Regions from separate parts of the Rouxiella chamberiensis genome, predicted to be linked through region 1. Evidence: predicted binding sites of a transcription regulator. Region 1 holds the regulator's gene; the other holds the start of a gene.
The links. The regulator Fur, encoded in region 1, represses iron uptake genes when iron is present. The targets are predictions, from matches to a motif close to ATAATAATGAGAACNACTATCAA.

Region 1 (3,421 bases):
TTATTCAGAAAGGCCTGGCCTACGTCGACGAACTGTCGCCGGATCAGATCCGCGAATACCGCGGCAACCTGACCGCGCCGGGTAAAAACAGCCCGTACCGCGACCGCACGGTCGAAGAGAACCTCGCGCTGTTCGAGAAAATGCGCAACGGTGAATTCGCCGAGGGCACGGCGTGCCTGCGCGCGAAAATCGACATGGCGTCGCCATTCTTCGTCATGCGCGATCCTGTGCTGTATCGCATCAAGTTTGCCGATCACCACCAGACCGGCACCAAGTGGTGCATCTACCCGATGTACGATTTCACCCACTGCATTTCCGATGCGCTGGAAGGAATTACCCACTCGCTGTGTACGCTGGAGTTCCAGGACAACCGTCGTCTGTATGACTGGGTGCTGGATAACATCACTATTCCATGTCATCCACGTCAGTACGAGTTCTCTCGTCTGAATCTCGAGTATGCCATCATGTCCAAGCGCAAGCTGAACCTGCTGGTGACCGAGAAGATTGTGGAAGGGTGGGACGACCCGCGCATGCCAACGGTTTCAGGCCTGCGCCGCCGGGGTTACACGGCAGCCTCCATTCGCGAATTCTGCCGTCGTATCGGCGTGACCAAGCAGGACAACAATGTCGAGATGGCCGCGCTGGAATCCTGCATCCGTGACGATCTCAACGAGAACGCGCCGCGTGCAATGGCGGTTATCAATCCGGTTAAAGTGATCATCGAAAACTTTAGCGGCGATGCCGTGCAGTACGTTTCCATGCCTAACCATCCGAGCAAGCCGGAGATGGGATCGCGTGACGTGCCGTTCACCGCTGAAATCTTTATCGATCAGGCCGATTTCCGCGAAGAAGCCAACAAGCAGTACAAACGTCTGGTGCTGGGCAAGGAAGTTCGCCTGCGCAACGCGTATGTCATCAAGGCCGAGCGTATCGAGAAAGATGCCGAAGGCAATGTGACGACCATCTTCTGCAGCTACGATGTCGAGACGCTTTCCAGGGATCCAGCCGATGGCCGCAAGGTAAAAGGCGTGATCCACTGGGTTTCCGCAACTGAAGGCAAGCCTGCCGAGTTCCGCCTGTATGATCGTCTTTTCAGCGTGGCAAACCCGGCACAGGCAGATGATTTCCTGACCACCATCAACCCTGAATCGCTGGTGATTGCCAACGGCTATGTCGAGCCAAGTCTGGCGGATGCAGAGGCGGGTGTCAGCAAGCAGTTCGAGCGCGAAGGCTATTTCTGCGCCGACAGCACGTATTCCCGTGCCGATCATCTGGTGTTTAACCGCACCGTAGGTCTGCGCGACAACTGGGAAAGCAAGCCGGTCGTGTAAAACGTCCACGTCTGGCGTCAAGAATGCAGCCCGAGGGCTGCATTTTTTTGGCTATTCCGGGCGGGGCGCAGGATGCAAGGCAAAAAAACCGCTTTTCAGCGGTCATTTTTTTACAGGCAGGTTCTTTTCCTTCAAAACCCGTCTGGTGCAGGGTATTAGCCTTTACCGTGCAGCGTTTCATCTTCCAGGCAGTTGCCGTCTTCGCAATGACCATAGAGATACAGGCTGTGGTTGGTTAATTTAATACCGTGACGTTTTGCAATTTCACGCTGGCGCGCTTCGATGTACTCGTCGCGGAATTCGATAACGCGGCCGCAATCGAGGCAAATCAGGTGATCATGGTGATGCTGCTGGGTCAGTTCAAACACTGACTTGCCGCCTTCAAAGTTGTGGCGGGTAACAATGCCGGCGTCGTCAAACTGGTTAAGAACACGGTAAACCGTGGCCAGACCAATTTCTTCGCCCATATCGATAAGTTCTTTGTACAAATCTTCCGCACTGACGTGATGACCTGCCGGGGCTTGCAACACTTCCAGGATTTTCAGGCGTGGAAGCGTGACTTTTAAGCCGGCTTTCTTCAGTGCGGTGTTGTTGTCAGTCATGCGGATTTAGTCCTGTCACTATGCTAATCACGTTAATGAAAACGGTGGGCTGTTTACAACCATCATTCTAATCCAAAGGTTTTAAGCAGACCCGAAGGTTTGTAGCAAGACCAGAGGTTTTAAACCCAATTTGGGTAGAATGATAAAAACAGATACTCTAAGTGTACCTTGATCGGGCTGAAATTTACAATTTTGAAGCCGTTAAATTGTTAATTTCAGTGATAGTTTGGCCCTTTCACGAATAACCTCAACGTTTCAGGGCCTTAGCCTTTGTGTGGGATTAACCGATAATCTCTGCAAGGCTTAATTCTTCGGAAATCTGCTTCACCCAGGCATCGACGCGTTCGTTGGTCAGCTCGGGTTGACGGTCTTCATCGATAGCCAGACCGATGAAATGCGTGTCATCCGCCATGCCTTTGGACGCTTCATAACCGTAACCTTCGGTAGACCAGTGGCCTACGATTACTGCGCCGCGAGGTTCGATGATGTCACGCACGGTACCCATCGCATCACAGAAATATTCCGCGTAGTCTTCCTGGTCGCCACAGCCGAACACCGCAACCAGTTTGCCTTCGAAATCTATCTCTTCCAAAGTCGGGAAAAAGTCGTCCCAGTCACACTGTGCTTCACCGTAGTACCAGGTTGGGATGCCGAGCAGCAGGATATCGTATTTTTCCAAATCTTCCTTGCTGCTTTTGGCGATGTCCTGAATGTCGGCCACCTCTTTACCCAACTGCTTCTGGATCATTTTTGCGATGTTTTCGGTGTTTCCGGTGTCGGAACCAAAGAAGATACCTACAACTGCCATAAGCTTATCTAACCTCTTGTTCTTTAATGGACTCAATGAGTCTGTTTGTTCGTCCGCGGCGTGCGAGTCAATTTAGGCAGGATGATAGCAAACTCGGCGAGCCGAGAACATATTCTCGACGTATCCTGACTAGGCGGTCAGCGCTTCTGCAGCATAGTTCACTCTCGGCAAACGTGCCTGCGCGCGCTGATTGATGACGCCCGGAATTAATGACGCACAGTTTATCGGGCAAATCGGCCGAGCGTTATCGCCTTTGTGTGTTCTGTAAGGGGTTTTGTTAAATAGAATGGCACTTGGCAAGGCAGAGGACAGACAAACGTCGAGCGAAGGCTAAGAGAGACAGCAACGGCGGGTAACCGGGAAAGTTACCCGCCCGAATCAGTCGTGCGAAGACGAGCTTTGCTGATTGTTCAGATGAGACAGCAGCATCTGTTCAATCAGCTCGCTACGGCTGATATTTTGCTGTTCCGCCAGCTTGTTGAGCGCATCGACGGCTTCGGCATTGATTTTCAACTCGACGCGACGTAAACCGTTGTTTTTGTCACGGCGAAGCTGATTACGCTTGTTAATCCGAAGCTGTTCATCGCGAGATAGCGGATTTGTTTTTGGACGTCCCGGACGGCGATCGTCTGCGAACAGATCGAGCGTCGTGCGATCCAGTTGTTCTTTTGCCATAGGTA
Region 2 (3,421 bases), 1.4 Mb from region 1:
GCCATTGCGCCCGTTATCAAGCCGACCGTAGCCTGCCAGTTATCGTGATGCACGCCGAGGGGGAAAGCAGCGGAGTCAATACGCGGCTTACGCTCGCCAGCGCCGAATCATTGATGTTTGTGGCGATGTCGCCTTTGAGTGAAAAACTGTTGAGCGCGCCAATCAGCACGCAGGCAATCACGATGACGCGGCCCGCGCGCAGGATGAAACCTTTCAACCGCTGCCAGGTCTGCAACAGCAAGGTTTTGCACTGAGGAACATGATAAACCGGCAGTTCCATGATAAAGGGCGATGCTTCACCCCGCACGACCGTATGTTTCATGAGCAGCCCCGTCAGCACCGCGACCACAATGCCCAGCAGATAGAGCGAAAACACGATGCTCGCGCCCTGCCGACCAAAAAACGCCGCCGAAGACACCGCAAAAATAGCCAGTCTTGCCCCGCAGGACATAAACGGCGCCATCATTACGGTAATCAACCTTTCGCGTGGCGCTTCGAGCGTTCTTGCGCCCATGATCGACGGCACGTTACAGCCAAAACCGACTACCAGCGGCACAAAGGATTTGCCGGGCAGACCCAGCGTTTGCATTAAGCGGTCCACCACAAACGCGGCGCGCGCCATGTAACCGGAATCTTCAAGAAACGCGAGAAACAGATACATCATGCCGATTTGCGGAATCAACGGCATCACCGTGCAGATGCCGCCTCCCACGCCCTGCGCCAGAAACAGCGTCAGCCAGAGTGGAAAGTGCAGCATGAAACCCAGCCACTGGATCCCCTCGACAAAAATCGTGGTTGAACCGATTTCAAACAGGGGTTTCAGCGCGCCGCCGAGATTTATGGCCAGCACGAACATCAGATACATCACCAGCAGAAAGAAGGGGATGCCGAGAAAGCGGTTGAGGACGATGCTGTCCAGTTTCTGTGTCAGTCGATGCGGCGTGCTGTCCCGGGTTTTACTGACGCCGTCGCACAGGGTGACGATGGCCGTGAAACGCGCTTCGGCGATAATCAGTGGCAGGTCAAACATGCCGCTGTCTGCCAGCTTGCCCTGCACATGCGCCAACCCGTCACGCGCCTTTCCGGCATGGTCGGCGCTGAAAATGTCGCCCTCGAGCATGTGAATCGCCAGCCAGTCGCGGCGCTGTCTCGAAAGGTGCTCGGGCATGGCTTCGGCGAGTTCAACCATGCCGTGCATCAACGCGGGGGATAATTGATGCGTTGCAGGGGTTGCGGCTCGGGCAGCGAGTCGATGGCGTTTTTCAGCGCATTGATCCCTTTGGCGCGGGTCGCCACCAGCGATATCACCGGGCACCCCAGTTGCAGGGCAAGCTCTGGAATATCCAGACTAATATGCCGCGAGGCGGCGATATCGAGCATGTTCAGTACCACGATGCACGGCACGCCCAGGTCAAGCAGTTGCAGCGTGAGATAGAGATTGCGCTCGAGGTTGGAGGCATCGATAACATTGATAAGCATGTCCGCGTCGTCGCCGAGAATATAGCGGCAGGCGATTTGCTCATCGAGCGAGGTTTCGCGGGATAACGTGGTCAGCGAATAGGTGCCCGGCAGATCCACCAGCTTCACACGATGTGCGCCGGTAGAAAAGTGGCCCTCCTTGCGCTCGACGGTGACTCCAGACCAGTTGCCGACCCGCTGCTGTAAGCCTGTCAGACGATTGAACAGGGTCGTTTTGCCGGAATTCGGATTGCCAATCAGCCCCACAGTGAGCGGCTTGAGGCCACGCGTTTTCATCGACAGAGTCATGATGGCTGCCCCTGGGTGGAAGCATTGCCCGGCGATTGCAGCTCGAGGTTCAGGAAAAGCAGGTCTTTTTTCGCAGGGCAAGCTGCGTGCGGCAGGTTTCGATATGCAGGGGATCGCCAAACGGGGCCACGCGCATAACGTTAAACACCGCGCCCGGCAACATGCCGAGCGACAGCAGTTTTTGCCGATAACTCGGGCTGATATCGCGGGAGAAACCGATGATTTTGTAGCTACGCCGAGTCAGAAACTGCATGGTGAATCCTCTTGCTGATGGCACCGGCTACCTGGCTGCAAAAAATAATCTTATTAACTTATTGAATAATAAGGTTAATAATAATCATTCCCGCCGGATTTTCGCGTGATAGTGTGGGTAGTTTCGAGAGGTGACTATCCTAGTCGTGAAAGAGGAGAGATTATTGACGCAGCGCAGATTTCGGCGAGTAATCAGGAAAAATTAAGGAATTTAAGCAAAAAAATCACCGCCTGTGTCCAGACGATGATTCGAATTAAACGAGGCAACGGTAATGCTCTCCTCGCTGCCCGGCATCGGGCCGATACAGGAGAAAGGGTCTGTGTCGCCCTGCGAGATTTACTTTTTCTTGCCGAACCGCCGCGGCGAGCGCATCGGCCATCGCATTGTTACCCGCACTGCTGTTGCCACGACCCGGTGCGGCCGGTGCGGCGCGTTTCTGGGCGTCACGGCCTTTACCGGCAGCCGGAGCTGACGGTGCGCTGCTTCGACGCGCAGGGGCTTCGCCCGGTTGCTCGTCAAGCCGCATGGTCAGCGCGATACGCTTGCGTTGGAGATCCACTTCCATCACTTTGACCTTGACGATATCGCCGGTTTTCACCACGGTATGCGGGTCTTCGACAAACTTGTTGGCCAGCGACGAGATATGCACCAGACCATCCTGATGCACGCCGATATCCACAAAGGCACCAAAGTTGGTGACATTGGTGACCGTGCCTTCCAGCACCATACCCGGCGTCAGGTCGTTCATGGTTTCGACGCCTTCGGCAAAGGTTGCGGTCTTGAACTCGGGACGCGGATCGTGCCCGGGTTTCTCCAGCGCCTTGATGATGTCGGTCACGGTAGGTACGCCGAAACGCGCGTCGGCAAACTCGCTGACTTTCAGGCCGCGCAGCACGTTGGCGTCGCCTATCAAGTCTTTCAGCGCCATTTCGGTCGCGGCCAGAATGCGCTGCACTACCGGATAGGTTTCAGGGTGAACCGTCGAGGCATCCAGCGGGTTGTCGCCGTGATTGATGCGCAGGAAGCCCGCGCACTGCTCGAACGCTTTCGGGCCGAGACGGCTGACTTTCAGCAGTTGTTCACGATTGCGGAACTGGCCGTTTTCATCACGCCAGTTAACGATATTCTGCGCCATCATGCGGGTTAATCCGGCAACGCGAGTCAACAGTGGCACTGAGGCGGTGTTCAGGTCTACGCCAACGGCGTTCACACAGTCTTCCACGACCGCGTCCAGCTTCTTCGCCAGCAGACTCTGGCTGACGTCGTGCTGATACTGACCCACGCCGATGGATTTCGGGTCGATCTTCACCAGTTCCGCCAAAGGATCCTGCAAACGGCGAGCGATGGAGACGGCACCGCGAATCGAGACGTCAAGGTCAGGGAACTCAAGCGCCGCCAGCT

Region 2: the regulator Fur is predicted to act here: its motif matches at 2,086-2,108, upstream of feoA (ferrous iron transporter A).

The regions. Positions count from the first base shown of each region.
Region 1 covers NZ_CP114058.1:2,645,130-2,648,550, reverse strand. Annotated here, with positions in the region: gene glnS (glutamine--tRNA ligase) at 1-1,331, shown strand, start outside; gene fur (ferric iron uptake transcriptional regulator) at 1,487-1,933, opposite strand; gene fldA (flavodoxin FldA) at 2,214-2,741, opposite strand; gene ybfE (LexA regulated protein) at 3,120-3,416, opposite strand.
Region 2 covers NZ_CP114058.1:4,001,271-4,004,691, forward strand. Annotated here, with positions in the region: partial or broken gene feoB (Fe(2+) transporter permease subunit FeoB) at 1-1,755, opposite strand, end outside; gene feoA (ferrous iron transporter A) at 1,817-2,020, opposite strand; partial or broken gene O1V66_RS18595 (Tex family protein) at 2,274-3,421, opposite strand, start outside.